Regions from separate parts of the Paenibacillus sp. DCT19 genome, predicted to be linked through region 4. Evidence: riboswitches for the same ligand, from Rfam matches in the RefSeq annotation. Region 4 holds a riboswitch; each other region holds the start of a gene.
The links. Region 4 has a riboswitch for cyclic di-AMP ahead of DMB88_RS07045 (hypothetical protein). Riboswitches for the same ligand answer to the same signal wherever they lie in the genome.
Positions count from the first base shown of each region.

Region 1 (5,076 bases), 1.6 Mb from region 4:
GGCAGATCTACTTCCATCCAGTTACCCGCAGTTCTGAGATTATATTGCGTCAAATTTTTAAACGAGCTAAAACGCTGGTGAAGCAGGGATTTAATTTCCGTTTCATGATTGATCCTTTGCCCCAGTTGTTTGAAGGTGAACTTGCTGTTCATGAATATCTGCAACTGGACGAAGCATTGATCCAAACGGCATTCATGCAATGGCGCAAAGAAGACGATGCTGTTCTAAGTGAGCTCTGCGAACGATTTATGGATCGCAGATTATATAAGTATGTAGAGGTAGAACAGATCGATGTAGAGACGATTGAAGAGATGCGAGAAGCTTTCGCCAAGGCAGGATTAAATCCTGAGTATGATCTAGAAATTGATTTTCCGACCGATCTTCCGTATGATGTGTTTCGTCCGAATGAATCGACGGATAAGCAAATCTTGTTGCTTGATCGGCAGGACCAGCTGCACGAGCTATCAGAGGTTTCCGATATTGTCCGTTCAATCAGTGGCATTCATCGTGGAAAGCATCATCTATACTACCCACAGAACAAGGTTGATGCCATTCTTCATGAGTTGCCATCTCATTTGCGCCCCTACTTCTCATGATTTGGGTGGTGCGGCTTTATGCCAAAGTAGCTATGCTAAAAAGCATTTCTAACCTGAGATGTTCTCATGATACAGTAATCTGCTTTAATGGAGAGGATATGTAGATCGACATAATTTTGTAATCTTAGGTTTTTTTATAAAATTATATTTCCCTAAACAGATCTACATATAGAGTATGTTGTCGCTAATTCAATCCACATATTGTAGGTAGTTAGGGTCAAATCGTTTAAAAAAAACCTTTATAAGCCCATTTTATCTAACTGAAAAATTCACTTTTTTAAAAAAAATTTAATCAGATATGATTGCACGTGCATAAGCGTGAATACACTATTCAATTTATTCTGATTCGACAGAAAGGGAGAACGAAACATGATGTTATTCGACACCCATACCCATCTAGATGCGCCCCAATTCGACGAGGATCGTGAAGCTATGATCAAGCGGGCTGTTGATGCAGGGATTAGCCGCATGATTAATGTCGGTTTTAACCGAGAAACAATTCCATCCACTATGAAATTAGCCGAGACATATGACTTTATTTACGCAGCTGTTGGGTGGCATCCGGTGGATGCAATCACGATGCAAGAAGGTGACTTGGAATGGATTGCATCTTTATGCAAGCATGAAAAAGTCGTGGCGATTGGCGAGATTGGTTTAGATTATCATTGGGATACGTCACCAAAGGATGTACAGCAGCGTGTGCTTCGACAGCAGATTGGACTAGCTCGTGAGTTGAACATGCCCATCGTCATTCATAATCGGGATGCACATGAGGACATTGTAAAAATTTTGCGAGAAGAAAGGCTGGAGACGTTGGCGGAGTAATGCACTCCTTCTCAGGTAGCTGGGAAACCGCGAAACTATGTCTTGATCTAGGATTTCACCTCTCATTCGGAGGGCCAATTACGTTCAAAAATGCGAAGCAACCCAAAGAGGTACTGGAGAAGGTTCCGATGGATCGATTTTTCCTTGAAACAGATGCTCCTTATCTGACTCCACATCCATTTCGTGGTAAACGAAATGAGACAGCGCATGTACGTCTGGTTGCAGAAGCAGCTGCGGAAATTAAAGGCATTTCGCTAGAGGAAATTGCCGCAATAACCACCAAAAATGCCATGGAACGATTTGGTATTCGTTAAAAAATGGAGCAAATGGGATGAAAAAGTGAGCTAGACGGAGGTAATTTGCTTTTTGATCCAAATAAATCAAGAATATTACAATATTTTAACCAAATATTTAGAAAAACGTACTTGAACAACGCTTTACAACATGCATCGAAACAGGATATCATCTTTTCAGTGAATTGTTGTGCGGAAAATTGGACAGATGTTCGGGGGATGAACAAAGGGACACTTTCCGATGAACAACATTACTTTCATGAATCAATCTCGCTGAGTCTCCGTTATCGGAGAGCGGGGGAACCAATAGGGCTTAAACATCGGTGAATATAGCCGGTGCGCATCGTTCGCTGACCCAAAAGCAGCGGAATGATCTGCGAAGCCACTATTTGATTTCTTCTTTGGGTCTCGGGGTGAATTCAAGGGCGTCCGCCATGAGCGGGTGACCGGAGATAGGGCGGCTCTCTTTCGCCCGAACCCGACAGCTAACCTCGCAAGCGGAAAAAGAGAGGCAACCTCGTGCATGAATTTCCGATATTCAAAATCATTCGGAAGCCACGAAAGAGTCCTCTTACACTCTTTCTTTGGCTTTTTTTGTTTTTGAATAAAAGAAATACTGTCATCATACGGTAAGTATTCAGGAGGATGACATCATGTTGCGAAGATTGATTCATGGTGCAGAACCGGCTAGGTTGGTCTAACCCGTGTTCTGTAGAAAATCAGGTATAGTCGCGTCAAAGACATCATGCATTACTCTAGACGGCGAGGCTATGAAGGAGGACGGAGAAGTGGGCACATTCCAAACAGAAGAGACCCATGAGTCACGATCATCCAGTAAGTCTTTCGCGTTACGGTGGAAGCATGAGAACATGCGTCAAATGGCATTGATCGCGATATTCTCAATTGCGCTTACAATCATGATCTTGTTAGTCGTTTATGGTCAGGCCGGGAAACAAATTTCGCTGGTTATCGATGGCAAAGCTCAGGCGGTAGAGACTCGTACAGGAATGCTTCAAGAATTGTTAGAGGAGCAGTCAATCACAGTCAGCCCTCACGATCAGGTATCCATGCCCTTGAATGGGGCGATTGCAGATGGAGACCGCATCGTTATTGAGCGGGCCATTCCAGTAAATATTACGGCAGACGGAGACACCAAGACTCTGTATACAACCGATGCATCGGTAGAAGAGGTAATTCAAAAGTCGGGTATTGAAATTGCAAGCGATGATAAAGTTTACCCTGCACTTGGAACTTCAATCAAAGAGGATATGAAAATCCGTGTAGTGCGTGTAACAAAGCGTACAGTTGATGTGGAGCAGCCCATCGCATTCAAAGTCATCAAAACGGCTGACCCTAGCTTGTACAAAGGTGACAACCGCGTCATCGTAAGTGGTAAAGAAGGTACACTCGTACAACATATTGAGAAAGTGTTCCAAGATGGAGAATTAGTCTCCAAGAAAATGGTAGGCAAGTCGGTATCGACCAATCGCGTAGATAAGGTCATCGCTGTCGGAACCAAAGCTAAACCTGTACCTGTCGTGAAGGAGCCTGAAATCCAGACGGTATCAGCTAGCACTTCGAAGACAAAAACAGCAACAAAAACAGCATCATCGAACTCGGATAAATCTTCTGCCTCGGGCAGCAAAGTTATTACCGTTTCAGGTACTTCTTTTAAATATTCTAAAGTCCTCAAAAATGTGTCTATGACGGCATATTCTTCTGAAGAGCCTGGCATTGGCACCAAAACAGCCTCCGGTACTCGGGTAACAGAAGGTCGCACTATTGCGGTCGATCCGAAAGTCATTCCCATCGGATGGTGGGTATACATTGAAGGTCTCGGCTTCCGTCGTGCCGAAGATACGGGCGGAGCTATTAAAGGTAATAAGATTGACGTATATTATGACAGTGTGAAGCATGCCATTAACTTCGGACGTAAAAAAGGTAAAACGGTCTATGTGATCGGTCCGGTGAAGCCGGAAGCAAACTAAAATCGTTTTACTTTGAAATGGGAATGCTATAAAATATAAGGCATGAATGATTCATGCGGAATATGCGGCGGGAGGGTCTGAATTCAGTCTCGCCCGCCGTTTGCCAGAGAAGAGGGATATTCCTCTTCTTTTTGCGTTAGAAAGGAAGAATTGGAACATGATAAAAGAAGTGATCGTGGTTGAAGGACGTGACGATACGGTGGCGATAAGGCGCGCCGTTCAGGCGGATACCATTGAAACAGGCGGCTCAGCCATTAATCAGCGGATTCTAAAGCGCATTGCACTTGCTCAGGAGCGAAGAGGTGTCATTGTCCTGACCGATCCAGATCATGCTGGCGAGCGGATACGGAAAATTATTGCCAATAAGGTACCAGGTTGTAAGCACGCCTTCATTCCTGAGGCTGACGCAACGCGCAAAGGAGATATCGGGGTCGAGAACGCTTCGCCAGAAGCTATTCGCCATGCCTTAGCACGTGTGCATACGTCCTATGAAGGAGCACCGAGTCTGATTGATTGGGAGGATCTGATCGCTGCTGGGCTCATTGTGCATCCCCAGGCTGCCGCACGTCGCATGGAGATGGGGAATATACTCGGCATCGGATATTGTAACGGGAAGCAGTTTCACAAGCGGCTAAGTGTGTTTCAGATCACCCGAGAAGAATTCTCTGCCGCATTATCGCAAATCGAATGTGAAGGATTGTGAAGTAAATGAAGGGTATGGAAGAGACGTTGGAGATTGCAACACCCAAGCGAACCAAAGAAATTATTCAGAAGCATGGATTTTCATTTAAGAAGAGCCTAGGACAGAACTTCCTAATTGATCAAAATATATTGAACAAGATCGTTAACGCTGCAGATTTGGACGAGTCCAAAGGTGCACTTGAGATCGGGCCGGGAATCGGAGCACTAACGGAGCGGCTTGCTAGGGTTGCAGGACCTGTAACGGCAGTAGAGATTGATCAGCGGCTCTTGCCGATCTTAGGTGAAGTGATGGAGCCTTATCCCAATGTACGGGTTCATCATGGTGATGTATTGAAGCTGGATCTGGAGGAGTTATTCCGAACGGATTTTGGTCAAGTGGACAAAGTCAGCGTTGTTGCGAACTTGCCTTACTATGTGACAACGCCGATCATGATGAAGCTACTGGAAGAAAAGCTGCCCGTGGACAGCATCGTGGTCATGATTCAGAAGGAAGTAGCTGAACGTATGGCTTCTGCACCTGGTTCCAAGGACTATGGCAGTCTGAGTATTGCCGTACAATACTACAGTGTGCCTGAACTTGTCTGTGTTGTTCCACCAACAGTGTTCATCCCACAACCTAATGTGGAATCGGCGGTTATTAAACTCAAGGTTCGGGAACAACCTCCAGTGCAG
Region 1 is NZ_CP029639.1:31,557-36,632, forward strand. Features, by position in the region: gene DMB88_RS00140 (HD domain-containing protein) at 1-596, shown strand, start outside; partial or broken gene DMB88_RS00145 (TatD family hydrolase) at 966-1,735, shown strand; cyclic di-AMP (ydaO/yuaA leader) riboswitch at 1,976-2,230, shown strand; gene DMB88_RS00150 (resuscitation-promoting factor) at 2,503-3,702, shown strand; gene rnmV (ribonuclease M5) at 3,860-4,405, shown strand; gene rsmA (16S rRNA (adenine(1518)-N(6)/adenine(1519)-N(6))-dimethyltransferase RsmA) at 4,411-5,076, shown strand, end outside.
Region 1: linked by a shared signal. The riboswitch ahead of DMB88_RS00150 (resuscitation-promoting factor) and the one ahead of DMB88_RS07045 (hypothetical protein) in region 4 are both predicted to bind cyclic di-AMP.

Region 2 (5,076 bases), 680 kb from region 4:
CCAGAACACCAAAGTCATGGCTCCAGAGTCCTTTCAATACCTAAAAAACATATCTGACCCAATCCTGAATGATCCACAAGCGCTTGCTAATATGGACATTTTAGGAGCGCATTTATATGGTACTCAAGTCAATAATTTTGCATACCCTCTCTTCAAGCAAAAAGGTGCCGGCAAAGAACTGTGGATGACGGAAGTCTATTATCCAAACAGTGATAACAATTCTGCTGACCGCTGGCCGGAAGCTTTGGAAGTCTCCCATCACATGCACAATGCAATGGTAGAGGCAGATTTTCAAGCATATGTATGGTGGTACATCCGTAGACAGTACGGACCGATGAAAGAGGATGGCACGATTAGCAAACGCGGTTATAATATGGCTCATTTCTCCAAATTTGTACGTCCAGGCTATCTGCGAGTGGATGCAACGAAAAACCCCGATACCAATACGTTTGTATCTGCTTACAAAGGAGATAACAAGGTCGTCGTTGTAGCGATTAACAAAGGAACCTCTGCGACCAGTCAGCGATTTGTCCTGCAAAATGGTAACGCGTCTACTGTATCCTCATGGGTAACGGATAGCAGCCGTAACCTGGCTAGCGGAGCACCGATCAATGTGTCTAATGGTGCATTTACTGCACAGCTTCCTGCCCAAAGTGTAACCACATTTGTAGCGGATATCACCGGATCAGGTAGTGGTAACACAAGTGGCACAACGTATGAAGCTGAAACGGGAACTACGTTAACTGATGCTCTAATTGAAACAATCTACCCTGGTTACACAGGCTCTGGCTATGTTAATTTCAACGCATTGACGAATTCTGCCATTGAATGGAGTAACATCAACAATGCTACAAGTGGCACCAAAAACGTAAAGTTTCGTTATGCGTTAGAGAGTGGTACACGTAACCTTGATGTGTTCGTAAACGGCACAAAAGTGATCAGCAATACACCCTTTTCAGCAACGGGAAGCTGGTCTACGTGGGGTGAGAAAACCATTCAGGTACCCATGAATTCAGGCTCGAATACCATAAAAATCGTAACGACAGGCACCGAGGGGCCAAATATCGATAATATTACAGTTACGGCATCATAATACGGGTTTGGATCAACTTATGTGGCAAAAAATTGCCCAATCCTCCATTTTGATCGATTGTTGTAGTACGCGATAGCATGGATGGACAAGCTGTGAGATCCGCATATCAGTCCGTAAATAAAAAATATAAAAAGGTTCCCCGCTAGACGAATGTCTAACAGGGAACCTTTTTATTTGATGCGGTCGAGAGGACTCGAACCTCCACGGGGGTTAGCCCACACGGACCTGAACCGTGCGCGTCTGCCAATTCCGCCACGACCGCATATGATGATCTCCGTGACTATGTATCTCGGCGACAAAAAATAATATATCACGCAAGCACTTACATGTCAACATGAAATGCTCATAAAGAAGCCCGATCCAGATATTCCATTCCGGATCGGGCTTCTCGTGATTGGGATCTCAGCACTAATTCGTGCCCGTTTAGAAGTTAAAGCAAGTTACAGCTTGGATGGCCAGTTGCCATACCATGCATAACCGCCTCTTCTTTCTTTGTCAATATCGCTTAATTTATATTTTACGATACCGTCACGACCGATAAAGATCGGTTTATCCGTTCCGACTTCATAGAAACGAGCCCAGATCGGTGCAGCTTTGGAGTCAGCAATGATTTTGCTGTCCCCATTAGCTCTCTCATACCTGTAACCTGTAATTTTCACCTTGTTAAACCAAGCTTCTGCTCCCTTGATGGATGCAGTAATTTTGGCGTTGGAAGGTCTCGTTTTCAGGAATTTAACAATTGTTACACTCTCTCCAGCAGTTAATGATGGCACTTCATAGATTCTTGCACCTGCAGGCTTGAGTGTGCTGGAATCATGTTGTTGTCCCCACGCTGTCAGCTTGCCACCTGAAACCACCTGAGTGTTCAAAATAGCATCTACACCTTTAGCAACCGCATTTTTACTACGATTGGCGAGATTGCTGTCGATAAACGAGAAGTCACCTTTGCGTGTCGCTACTTCATCCAGCATGTACATTACATTTATCATTGCATCGTCATTATAAGTGATATGTTTATGATAACCGGAACTTTGATAAACTTGAGGCCATCCACCATTGGAATACTGCATATTCAGCAAAAAGTTAATGCCTTTAATCGCCGCAGCAGAATAACGTGGGTCGTTTGTCTTTTTAAACTCTTTGGCTAATCTTCTAATTTCTGAGTATGTAGCTTTATTATCGATTGTAGATTTCGCCCACTCACCCGTTGTTTGCTTATATTCTTTTCTCCAGCCACCGTCCGCTTGTTGGTTCTTCAAGATATCAGATATACTTGCTGTCGTTCCTGAAGCATCAGCAGCAGATACAGTGTTAACGGGTTGGATTACCATACCTACCGCAGAAAATACCATCGAAAATGCCAAAACTAATGTGACTAACTTTGTTTTTGTACTCAAAATGATAACACACTCCCTTTTATTAGAATCATTCATTTTCCATCATTCTACTTACTACTTTCCTTCTAATTACACGACCATCCACCACCACCTTAATTTGAATTAAAATATAACTACTATATTTTTATCCAATATGTGGATTGGATAGAACGATCTTATGCAAAAAAAATATCTTTGTCAATTAATGCAACATCTTGTAACATTCCTCGATTATTGTATCTATGAGAATAGTTCAAACTGCACATGACAAAGTTCGAATGATATACAACCCTGTTTGGATTTGAAACACATATTACTTTTTTGTAATCAGTTGCATCTTTATTTCGTGTTTCTTCTTCATAAAAATCGATAGTTCCGTTAACATTGGGCGATAAAGAAGGTATTAAGAAGGGTTTGACATTTACGCATATATGCAATATAGTTTCAAAAGGTTACAAAAACTTAATTATTCAATTGCCGAGTTTCATGTTTGAAAACGGGGGAACCATTTTGGGTGAATTATTCTTATACATAGGAAATATAGGGAACCTTCTACCGAACCCTTAGCTAACTCCGTAGGCAACGAAGGGAGAACATTGATTTTGAAAAAACTTATCATCTCCATTTTTGGAGCAGCAGTACTATTTACTTCAGGTGCAACAAGTACAGAGGCAAGCACAATCAATACAGTTGTTAATAACATGACAGGCATTCCGTACAAATGGGGCGGTACAACCATGGCCGGCTTCGATTGTTCTGGATTCATGAGATATCTCTTTGATAAATATAGTATCAATTTACCTCGCACTTCCCAGCAGCAAGCCAAAGCAGGAACACCAGTATCCAAAGCGAACCTTCGCACAGGAGATCTTGTTTTCTTCAACACAATGGGCAATGGCGTTTCACACACAGGCGTTTATATCGGTGACGGCAAATTCGCACATGCTTCAAGCAGCAAAGGGGTTAGCATCACCAAATTGTCCAACCCTTACTTCAAAGACCGTTATGTCACAGCCCGCCGGGTAACTGGGCAGTTTATGTATAATAAAATGATTGGAAAAATATAATACAACTTACTGTAAACATAAATAAGGACCTATTTCCGTAGCATTATGCCAAGGAATAAGTCCTTATTTTCATTTCTTTAACTTCATCCTGCTTTAGTGCAGCGCCTTTTGTACGCGCATTGCCCCCTGAGACAGTGCATGTCCACCGCCTACGGCTCCTGCAACAGCTATAGTCTCCATAATCTCCTGATCAGTAGCGCCCTTCGCACGAGCTTCCTCCACGTGATAGAAGGTACACACTTCGTTATTGGCAAATAAGCCAATGCCCAAGGCAATTAATTGTTTTGTTTTGGCATCAATGGCTCCAGGTTGAAAGCATTCTCCGGTAAACTCATGGTAAGACTTCACCACTCCTGGTAACACATCGCTCAATTCACCAATCTGATCTTTATACGCATGAACCTTCTCATTCATCAATGTCATATCATTGCACGCCCTCTCAAAGATAGTTCCCAATTCCTTCACTGTAACTATCCTTTCTCCTGAGCGATTCGTTTATGCCTATGGAATGATGGTAAATCCCGTTAACTTTCTTTCTAATCGCTAAGTGGACTCTGGCGCGGCTCGCTGAACAACTGATAGCGATAACTACGATCGAGCTTAACCACACGCCGATTCTGCCGACGAATGAGTACCTGCTCTCCATCCCAAGCAACAACAATTCCTGTTACATCATTGGACTCCAGCTCGTCCCTTACTACTCTAACCTTTTCACCTGACAAACGCAGGGCATCCAGCTCTGTATCACTAATCATGTCTATAGCTCCTATGTTCCAAATTAATTTACAAAAAGAGACCTAAATGACAACTCATTTAGGTCTCACGTGACTGTATTGGACTGTCATGTCATACGAAATGTATGTCCCGACTGAAATTTACCGCTGCGCGTGCTCTTTGCTGTCATTCTTCTCAAACCAAAAATCAAGCACTTTGGCGGACATCACACGTTCTTCAAGGTACTCCACTTGATGCGGTGTAAATTGCTCTTTCCAAGAGAAGGACAACTCTTCACACAAGCCTACAATCGTCAGAAGTTCTGACCAGGCAACATAGCGTTTGTACCAGAAAAATTGAGGATGTTCAATCATATAGGGATAAAGGTCATCGAATTCCGTATGTTTACAATCCAGGGCACGTTCAAAATGAACTTTCGATTCCGCCAGCTTATCAATAAAAAATTGTTCTGTTGCCGCTTGGTTCCCCATGGTGTTGCCTCCTCTCCCTAACATAACCCCATTATAAATGAATTCTGCGGTCATGCAAAGGCATTGTTCAAAAAATAGGCCCTTTTCCTTTAAAATGTCACATTTCGTTATCGTCAAACTGAATGCTTCCATCGTTCAGGGAACGGATACGTACCAGGGCTTCAACAGGAATTCCCTGTTCACGGATGGTTCGTGCTCCTGCTTGAAAACATTTTTCGACCACTACACCGAAGCCAACTAATTCAGCGCCAGAGCGTTCAATAATTTTGATAACGCCCCGAGCTGCATCCCCATTAGCAATAATATCGTCTATGAACAAAATACGATCATTCTCA
Region 2 is NZ_CP029639.1:2,290,960-2,296,035, reverse strand. Features, by position in the region: gene DMB88_RS10380 (glucuronoarabinoxylan endo-1,4-beta-xylanase XynC) at 1-1,093, shown strand, start outside; tRNA gene DMB88_RS10375 (tRNA-Leu) at 1,272-1,355, opposite strand; gene pelA (pectate lyase) at 1,534-2,490, opposite strand; cyclic di-AMP (ydaO/yuaA leader) riboswitch at 2,935-3,066, shown strand; gene DMB88_RS10365 (C40 family peptidase) at 3,072-3,536, shown strand; gene DMB88_RS10360 (carboxymuconolactone decarboxylase family protein) at 3,630-3,959, opposite strand; gene DMB88_RS10355 (hypothetical protein) at 4,073-4,291, opposite strand; gene DMB88_RS10350 (hypothetical protein) at 4,412-4,741, opposite strand; gene DMB88_RS10345 (xanthine phosphoribosyltransferase) at 4,839-5,076, opposite strand, start outside.
Region 2: linked by a shared signal. The riboswitch ahead of DMB88_RS10365 (C40 family peptidase) and the one ahead of DMB88_RS07045 (hypothetical protein) in region 4 are both predicted to bind cyclic di-AMP.

Region 3 (5,076 bases), 1.5 Mb from region 4:
CGCCCCCTTGAAGCTGATCCCCATGACAGGAGATACAATTGGCTTTTACCAGTGCTTCAGCCTGTCCGGCATCCATTGTGACTTCCGGCATAGTTGGTTTAGCTTCTTGTGCAACCTCTTCTTTTCCTGGAAGCGTAAACATTAAAATAATAGCTAACGCGCACGCTGCAAAAAATACCCCGCTCATGATCCATTTGTGCATCCCTTATGTCCCCTCCAGAATGAAAGATCATCTAACTGAAACTGTCCATATCATTATAACGGAACTATCCACGACATCATAGCATTTTGTGGTAATTTTTTGAAACTTATCATATGAAACCATGAATGTGCTTAACTCTTAATGATCCTGTAAGTTAACGAGCTCCTGCATACACCATACAATAAAAAGGCTGCAAACCGGTAGGGGTTTGGCGTTCGTATGTATCTTGGGTGATAAAACCGACCTTTTCATAAACCCGAATGGCTCGGGTATTCCAGGTGAGAACTTCTAAATCAATTTCGTTTGAAGGATTCCTTCGGATCGCTTCTTGTACAATCGCAGACACAAAATCCACGCCTTGTCCATGACCGCATCGTTCGGGATGCATACCCAGCCCAATTCGGGTAACACCCACAAGTGGAAAGAACTGTGCGAATCCACAAATCTCATCATGCTTGTCAAAAATGACAGCATATTGATCTTTCCGTAGCTGCACATCCCCAAATTCGACTTCAAGTGCCTTCATCTGCTCCCAAGGAAGCCAACTATAAATATTATAAGGCGGGTCGTAATGCCAACTGCATATCTGCTGTGCGTGTTCCTCTTCCATAGGTTTAACGTGAAACGTCACAGAAGCTTCGTCCATACTTCCTGCACGCTCCTCTCATTTGTAGGATAGGTACCTCTTCAAAACGGACAAGCTCCTGAAAGGTGATGGATCGATCCTACAGATCATGTGTAAATGTATAGATATTCCTAACGCTACTCTACAGAACGTGGTGTCGTTTTGGCAAGTCTTCGTAAAATAGAAAAAAATTGAAACAAAAGATTGGTTTATTACGTTTATATTACAATAGGATGGGTAAAAACATCTTAAGGGCACGGACGAGAAAGCACAAAAAAACCGCCGGAACCATTCCTGCGGAGAATGGATCGGGCGGTTCTGTTATGCTTGGTTACAGTATGATGTTGCTCAGCTTGTCCTTAGTCACGTGCGAGTGTTTCATATGCTTCCGTGCTCATAATACGTTTAGCGCCAACATAACGGTTAGCCCAGTAGTTTTCGCTCAATGCGCTGATCGTAACGCCTTTGGAAGAAGAAGAGTGTGCGAACTTACCTTCTCCAACGAAAATACCTACGTGTGAAATTCCACTGCCAGAAGTATTAAAGAATACCAGATCGCCAGGTCTCATTTCTGAACGGGACACAGAGTCACCCATTTCGAATTGGGAGCTTGATTGGCGAGCCAAATCAATGCCAAGCTTGTCGAATACATACCGTGTAAATCCAGAGCAGTCAAAGCCGTTAAGCGTTGTTCCTCCGCTTTTGTATGTAGTTCCCATTGCTGAGTCGATTACTTCATCCATTTTTGAATCTGCGAATGCGCTGCCAGCTCCAAGTGATAATGCAAATGTGAGGCTAAGTACAGCTGCGGTTAGTTTCTTCTTGAACAAGAGATATACCCCTTCCAATGCCTGCGAGGTTAGCTTAAGGATTCGGTTGAAGGTCCCCTATGATCCCTCTGTAGCAAGATCAATTCACCCATAACTGGTTCCCCCGCTTCCCAGGTGCTAGGAATTTGGCTATGCTAGTTGTGCACCTGTGAAATCAAGAAATGACGATTAAATTTTAAGTAGTTACAAATATGAAGGTAAAGATTACAAAGTTGTTACTAAAAACTCACTGCGATTATTGTAACAGAGGAACACTGCTTTGGCAACGTTTAGCAGTAAAATTAGCAAAAAAAACCTCGACCTTTGACGGGGAAAGGTTGAGGTTTGCTTTTGTGAAGCGCTATCATCGCGTTTATGTGACATGGAGATGGTAACAAATTTTAACCTGTTTGAATCAACCTCTAGTCGACTTGGACTGCCATAAGCGGAAATGGGCACATATCTTCCATAGAGACATGAGACAGCGAGCCAGCGGATACGTTTGCTGTAATATAAGGCCAGCGAGGCCTGTTAAGAACCATGATGCTGAAGTGAAGGCACCGAAGAGAAGCAGATGCAGCCCTCCCAGAAGCACAGCGATGCCAATTACAGACACGATATGACGAAGTGCGATCCATAGAGCGTATAATATACCGTGTGCCCGGTCTTCGCCATCTGGAGCTGATGCACCGAACTGCATGTATAACATTACATGGTGAATAATCCAGCCGTACACGATCCACAGGGCGACATATGGAATGCCAGGCAGTAACAGTTGTAATGAATGGAATCCATCCATTAGAATGGCGTACAGTTTTGGTACAAGCCAGTAGGCGGGTAACAGCATCAGCAACGTTCTTATGAAGTGCAACAGTAACATCGGTTTCCATAACACTTTGATGCCACGGACAAAAGGAGTTCGTTCCTCAGATTGATTAAAATGCTGTAATGAATACAACAGCCCTGCTTGGATGAGGGGAGTGATTAGCATGCGTAACAGTAGCATGGCTCCAAGAATCCATAGATACCGATGAACCTCAGGATGAGTAGAGAGACTCAGTTGGCTCTCCATTTTGAACAACAGCGTACTGAGCTCTCCAGCATCCGTGACAGGATACCGAAGCAGCAGCGGGACTACTGCGGACTGCACTAACCGATAGATAAAGTATCCCCATACTAATTGATAGATAAATAGTAGTGCGGCTATGAACATGTGCTGACGGACGAGAAACCAGCCTTCACGTATTTTTGCTTTCACTGTCTCCACCTCACCATGACAGACTTCCGAAAATAGCTTCTATAAGCTTGGTCGTGCTCAAACTCCAGCGGAATTTAGTTGGTTCGTCCAATTTGGCTTTTAGGAAATTGTCCATATGACGGTTCTCTAGTACCACGGTGTATAGAGGGTCGGTCATGGCCCAAGAAACCGGAGAAGTATAGGTAAGCTTATAGGTGACTCGATCCTCGTTTCCGTTCCACTCCTTGTTCACGATATGCCCATCCTCGAACACAATTCGTACAGGAACCTTCATATAATTGCTTCCCTTTTTCTGAATGGTCACAGAGGATTCATACACCTCTTGATCACCCTTCTGAATCGGAGTTACGCTGATTTTCTCTACAGCGAAGTTTGCCATCCCATCGCCATATACATATTGATCAAAGTACGTAGACCATGAAGTGCGAGTAACTTGTTCCACGACCTTTTGGAAATCTGCTGAAGTGGGATGTTTGAAACGGTACTTCTTCACATAGGTAGAGAGAATGCGTTCCATTGTTTTGGAGCCGACTTGTTGTTCGATACCGAGCAAGACAAGCTTACCTCGTGTATAGACATTTGCTGCATAATGGTTCTGTGAATCAAATTTCCATGCTTCCTGTGTCAGTGGGGCGGGAGACGTGATCAAGCCTGCTTGAACAGGTAAGTTAGGGATTAGGCCATATTCTTGCTCCATTAATTTATCCTCTGCATAAGAGGTGAATCCCTCGTCGAGCCAAGCCTCCTCGAATTCATTGCTGGCGAGCATACCATAGAAATACTGATGACCAATCTCATGCACGACGGTTCGTTCCAGATCATAACCGGGTGTCGTATCATCCGCCCCGAAGGCAGTCACCAACGTTGGGTATTCCATGCCGCCTGCACCATTTCCGGTTTTCGGAGGAACGACGATTGAGAGTGTGGAGTATGGATAAGTGCCAAACCATTTGCTGTAATTCGCCAAAGCTGCCTTGGCAGCATAGAAGTAACGTTCTTTTAGATCCTGGTGTGCTGGGTCAAGATACAGTTTGATCCTTACTCCAGGAACATTGGGTGCAGAGAAAGGCTCCTCGGCATAAACAAAATGAGGTGAGGCCGCCCATGCAAAATCATGGACATCGTCGGCATAGAATTGATAGATTTTTTCTTTATTCTTCACAACCGCTTGCTGTGTTGGAAATCCTGTTGCGGCTACCTTGTATGATTCCGGTACTCGAATGCGCACGCTATAGATACCGAAGTCGGCATAAAATTCGGAATTTCCGTGATATTGGTGCAGATTCCACCCCTCGGTTGTCCGGCCTCGTCTACCTGTAGGCTCATAAACGCTAATTTTGGGAAACCATTGCCCTGCCATTACAAAATCGTCTGCGGTTCCCATGCGTGCAAAAATTTTGGGTAGCTGTACTTCAAATCGAGTGTGCAGCGTTATGCTCTCCCCGCCCTTCACCGGTTTGGGCAATCGGATTTTGATCAGAGTTTTATCTTTTATATTGCCGTCATCCGGCTGTACGTATTGCATGCGATGTAACAGCGACAGACCGTCTTCTGTTTTCATCTCCGTGATCTTCATGGAGCCATAACCGTCTGAGGGCATAACATCCCCGCGAAGCTTCCCACCAGACTCCTTCATAAAGCTAGTGTCTGAAGAGGAGAAAGCATTGGGATACAAGTGGAAATAAAGCTCGTTAACCGTTTTTTTACCTGGATGAGTCCAGGTTAGTGTCTGTGTTCCCTGTAACACATTTCCGTCCACCAACTTCACATCGATGTGATATTCCACCACACGGTCGCTGAACACTTCAGCCGTCGGGGTCTGCACGCTTTCTGGAGGTGCGGAGGTTTGAGTTTTTGCTGGAGGCTTGCCCACTTCTGGGGCGAGCACAGGCAATTCGGATGTTATGGAGCGATTGTTAACCAGCGTAATCCACGCTCCTGCAATAAGCACACACAGGGCGAGGAATGCGGTGAGCCAACTCTTGGCGCGTCGTGGAATCATCGTTAAATACCTCCCGTTGACAAGCATCTACAGCATGTATATGTTTGCAATGGGACGAATATTAGTTAAAATATTTGTATCAACCCTTGGAGGCTATAAACATGGAACAAAACGAGCAAAACGGCAAAAAACAAATTGCCTTGAATATCGTTAGTGCAAAGAGCAAACACAAAGGTTTCG
Region 3 is NZ_CP029639.1:113,041-118,116, forward strand. Features, by position in the region: gene DMB88_RS00520 (c-type cytochrome) at 1-202, opposite strand, end outside; gene DMB88_RS00525 (GNAT family N-acetyltransferase) at 357-848, opposite strand; gene DMB88_RS00530 (C40 family peptidase) at 1,187-1,657, opposite strand; cyclic di-AMP (ydaO/yuaA leader) riboswitch at 1,661-1,798, opposite strand; gene DMB88_RS00535 (carbamoyl transferase) at 2,052-2,894, opposite strand; gene DMB88_RS00540 (M1 family metallopeptidase) at 2,905-4,896, opposite strand; gene DMB88_RS00545 (YwhD family protein) at 4,998-5,076, shown strand, end outside.
Region 3: linked by a shared signal. The riboswitch ahead of DMB88_RS00530 (C40 family peptidase) and the one ahead of DMB88_RS07045 (hypothetical protein) in region 4 are both predicted to bind cyclic di-AMP.

Region 4 (5,076 bases):
TTGAGGGGTAGTGGGCGTATGCCCGTGGAGGTTCGAGTCCTCTCGACCGCATCATAATGCAAGATAAGAAGAAGCTTCCGAACATGGAAGCTTCTTTTTTTGTTTCTAACGTTTTATTTTATTCTAATTTCATTAAGCCTGAAGAATGTTGTTCAGTTCTCAAAGATCAAACTTGAAGCAGACGTAAAATTTCGCCATCGATGACCTTTTCACTAATTCGCATAAAACCTAACGATTCGTACAATTTTCCGGCAATCGTAATTCGAATTCGCTAACATATTTAGATTCCGCAATCCAATAAACGACAGGTGCAGGAAATAGAGCAAGCTGTTCTGGCTTAACTTTAAGCTGAGTACATGCATACCAATTTTCAATAGTCACAGGTTGTAAATCGATAAGTGCGTTTTTCATACCACATCACTCCTCTCAACAGAACACTCTAATGTCTATCATAAGTTCTTATGTCAAAATAAGCTCTTGAGTGCAAAAAAAAGCCACCGACTAGAGAATTCCTGCTTAACGCTAGGGTCTCCGGTTAGATGGCTGTTGGTTGTTCAATTTATTTCAATAATTTCTCGATGTCAGCTTCAATCTGATCAGGAGTTGTTTTGGGTGCGTAACGCTTTACGACACGTCCGTCTTGATCTACTAGGAATTTAGTGAAATTCCATTTGATTGCTTTGGAGCCGAGCAGGCCTGGAGCCTCTTTGGTGAGATGCTGGAACAGGGGGTGAGCGTTCGATCCGTTGACATCGATCTTCTCGAACATCGGGAAGCTTACACCATAGTTCATTTGACAGAACTCAGCAATATCATCGGATGAGCCCTTTTCCTGTGCAAATTGATTGCTCGGGAATCCAAGGACTTCAAAATTGCGGTCTTTGAATTTATTGTACAGCTCTTGCAGTCCTTCGAATTGTGGTGTCAGTCCACACTTACTAGCAGTATTCACAATAAGCAGCACTTTGTTTCGGTATTGAGACATTTCTTGTTCTTGGCCTCGAAGGGTATTTACTTTGTATTCATAAACGGTCATGAAAATCGCCTCCAGTATCGAATGAATTAATCCTATTTCGTATATATCTATTATATTGGTTGCAATTAAATAATGCAAAACTAATATTAGATAATTCTAGTTTTGGTGCATTTGGGAGTTCGAATCGGTCTCCATAGGGACGAATAGGCAGATGATTTCTGTGATCACGAGAATTAGAGAGCTTTGAGGAGATGGATGTAGCAAAAATATGTTGTAAGCGATATCATTGGGTTGAAACGGCATAAATCCGTCGATTCGGTGATCTGTGTACACTTTACATCAACATGACCTCGGTGTATGATTCATATCGTAATTTCTAATTTAATTTCTATTGTACATGAAAAAACGAAACAAACGATAATATCGATCTAATCAGTCATGATGTAAGAACGATGTTTTAATCGCTGAGTTTCCATTCATTCATGGGTGGAAAACGGGGGAACCAAAAGGATGCGCTGTTCTAGGGCAGTATGGATCCATGGGGTGAATTTTCCGGTAACAGCCGGAAATAGGGCGACTCTCGCGCCCGAATCCGTCAGCTAACCTCGTAAGCGTTAAAGGGAGAGGCAACAAGCCGTACGCTGGTTCATGGTGTTTTTGCCATGGATTCTTTAAGAAGCGTCCGGGAGGCCTTGGTCCCCACGCTTCTTTTTTGTTGTCTTTTCACGCTAAGGGAGGAACGAATGATGGATAATGAGATGATTTTAGTAACTGCTCCGAACGAAGCGGGGCGCAAATTTATCAAACTATTGATGTACAAAAAAATGCCGTTTGCCGTTCTGACCAACAGTGCAGGGGAAGAGCGGAAACTCCGGAAGTTCGGGGTAGAGCATGTCATTCGCATGAACACGGCTGCGGCTGAAAAATGGTTTTTGCCTCAGAGCAGTGTAGGCAATGTTTTTATTTTCGAGAATAGTCTCAACTTGACCTGCCGTTATTTGCAGATCTGTCGTTCGTGGACATCTAAGTCACTGTGTGTGATTACTGAACAGAGCCATCCAAAAGGAATTTATCGAGGCATGGGTGCCGATCGGATTGTCTATTCATTAAACGGAGAAGTAGGCTTCCTACTTAACGGTTGATGCTGCAACCGATGATTGCTCCCTTGTCAGGTGCCTGATATAATTGAAATAATAGATCATTAAACTTATGAACAAATGGTAAACGGAATTTTGAGGAGACTCATGCATGAAGTGGGTCTTCTTTTTTTATTGTTCAGGGGATGCAGCAAGAGTTTCCCATAGCTGACAAGGAGGAATAGATGTGCCGGATGTACGTGGGTTAAAATGGTTGTTCTTCGATGTAGGAGATACGCTAGTAGACGAATGGGAGCCTGTAGACGATATTATCGGTCAGTTCGTGAGAGAAGCCTGTGCGCTTGGATATCCGGTGCAGATCGAGACTGTGCGGGAGATATTTGTCACCTGTTACCGAAACTACGAGCCGTGGCCAATGAAAGTGGCGATACGCACGTTGATTAGCGATGAACAGCATAGAGAGCAGATTCAGGCTAAATTGAAGTTTCGCAAAGAGCTTGAGCAGCCCTATGCGTGCGCAGGTTCAGTGCTCAAATCACTGTCACGGTTTTATCGCATTGGCATCATTGCTAATCAGAGTCCAGGTACGGAGGAACGGTTAGAGCGTTACGGATTGCGTAAGTATGTGAATGTGCTTGCTTGCTCAGCTGAAGAAGGAGTGTCCAAGCCTGATCGTGAACTGTATGCGGTGGCATTGAAGCAAGCAGGGTGCAAGGCTGAGGAAGCGGTTATGATCGGAGATCGCATCGATAATGACATCGTTCCCGCGAAGAAGCTTGGAATGCGAACGATACGCATTTTACAGGGGTATGGACGGTTCCAGCCTGAGCTTGAAGATCAGGATCACCCGGATTGGACAGTTGATAATCTAGAGCAGCTTCTTCCTTTGCTTCTACCAGATCAAGACTAGGAGATATACTCCAAAATAAGATTTATAGCTGATGACCCTACTAGAGCATATCGTTCTAGAAAAGGATAAAAAAAGAGCCGACCCATTTCAAGTGAACATTTCACTTGGATGAGTGGGCTCTTTTTATTTGAATTAAAACAGCGCGATGGTCTGAATAATGAGGTACACATTCAGGACAACGATGACTGCAGCGATGATCCAGGACGTAATTTTCAACCACAGTTTGTTCGCGAATGCACCCATACTCTTCTTATCGCTCGTAAACATGACCAGCGGAATAACCGCAAAAGGAAGCTGTAAGGAAAGTACGACTTGGCTTAGGATCAACAGTTCCTCTGTTCCGTGCTCTCCTGCGATAGCGGTCACGATTACGGCAGGAATAATTGCAATCAGGCGAGTGACTAGACGTCGCAACCATGCAGGGATTCGAATGTTAAGGAACCCTTCCATAACAATCTGTCCAGCGAGAGTACCGGTAAGTGTCGAGTTCTGACCTGATGCCAACAGGGCAACGCCGAAGAGAACACTTGCAACAGTGGTACCAAGCAGAGGTGTGAGCAGATGGTAAGCATCTGCAATCTCGGCAACCTGTGTCATACCGGCACTGTGGAATACTGCCGCTGATACGATCAAGATCGCTGCGTTGATGAACAGCGCGAGTGTAAGTGCAATCGTGGAATCCATCGTTGTATAACGAATGGCTTCTTTTTTACCCTGCGGTGTCTGTTCGATCTGACGTGTCTGCACAATGGAGGAATGCAGATACAGGTTATGCGGCATGACGGTAGCTCCAATAATACCGATGGCAATATAGAGCATAGCCGGATTCTGAAGGATTTCAGTGCTAGGTACAAAACCGTGAAGCACTCCGCCCATATCGGGTTTTGCCAAGAACAGATCAATACCGAAACAAAGGGCGATAGTCGCCATAAGCACAATTACAAGGGTTTCGAGCGCACGGAAGCCTTTATTCTGTAACACTAAGATTAATAGTACGTCCACAGCTGTAATAATCACGCCGTATAACATCGGAATGTTGAACAGCAGCTTCAAGGCAATAGCGGAACCAATAACTTCCGCGAGATCGGTGGCTGCAATGGCAAGTTCGCAGAGTACCCAGAGCATAATAACCACCGGCATACTGAAGCGTTCACGACAGGCTTGAGCTAGATCGCGTCCTGTGACGATCCCGAGCTTACCCGCGAGTGATTGCAGCACAACAGCCATCAGGTTCGAGATCAGAATTACGGACAGTAGTGTATAACCAAACTGTGAACCACCTGCGATATCTGTTGCCCAGTTGCCGGGGTCCATATATCCAACAGCTACCAAGTAGCCTGGGCCAACAAAGGCGAGGAATTTTTTCCACCAAGCTGCGTTCTGAGGAACCTTCATGGAGTTGTGAGCTTCCCCGAGGGAAGGAGCCATTCCAGCCGTGGATAGTGATTCTCTGGAAGGGGCGTTAAACGGATTTCTTTTACTCATACAATAATCACCTGACTTTGAAATAATGATGTGACAACATGTGATATGTGATATATCTAAATTTTTATGTTTATACTTACATTGTACTCCTTCAATAATTTTTGTCTAGTGCAACTTTTATGTATTAACACAAAAATAAGCCGATGTCCCCATCGTGCGCATCTTTATATTACCCATCGATCAAAAATTTCAGCCTTTGAGCGTTATTTGCATGAAATTGAGAAAGATGTACAAGCTGAATATGAATCTAACATATGAATCCAATATGCGTTTCAAAATGAGCCAGAAGTTTAAAATGAATTGTAGGCAGCAAAAAAACAAAGTGAAGGAGAGATTCTAATGGAAGCTTTATATACAGCAACAGCAACAGTTAAAGGTGGACGTACAGGCTCAGTAACTTCTTCGGACGGCGTACTTCAGCATGATCTGAAAATGCCTAAAGAACTGGGTGGCTCTGGCGGTGAGGGAACGAACCCTGAACAGCTCTTTGCAGCGGGATATGGAGCATGTTACGAAAGTGCACTAGCTAACGTGGCGCGCAAAGCAGGTGTGAAGCTGGAGAATGTGGTTGTAACAAGTAATGTATCCATTGGTAAAGACCCTTCGGA
Region 4 is NZ_CP029639.1:1,608,504-1,613,579, forward strand. Features, by position in the region: tRNA gene DMB88_RS07030 (tRNA-OTHER) at 1-51, shown strand, start outside; gene DMB88_RS07035 (hypothetical protein) at 229-411, opposite strand; gene DMB88_RS07040 (glutathione peroxidase) at 560-1,036, opposite strand; cyclic di-AMP (ydaO/yuaA leader) riboswitch at 1,429-1,605, shown strand; gene DMB88_RS07045 (hypothetical protein) at 1,720-2,118, shown strand; gene DMB88_RS07050 (HAD family hydrolase) at 2,300-2,983, shown strand; gene DMB88_RS07055 (Nramp family divalent metal transporter) at 3,116-4,411, opposite strand; gene DMB88_RS07060 (organic hydroperoxide resistance protein) at 4,808-5,076, shown strand, end outside.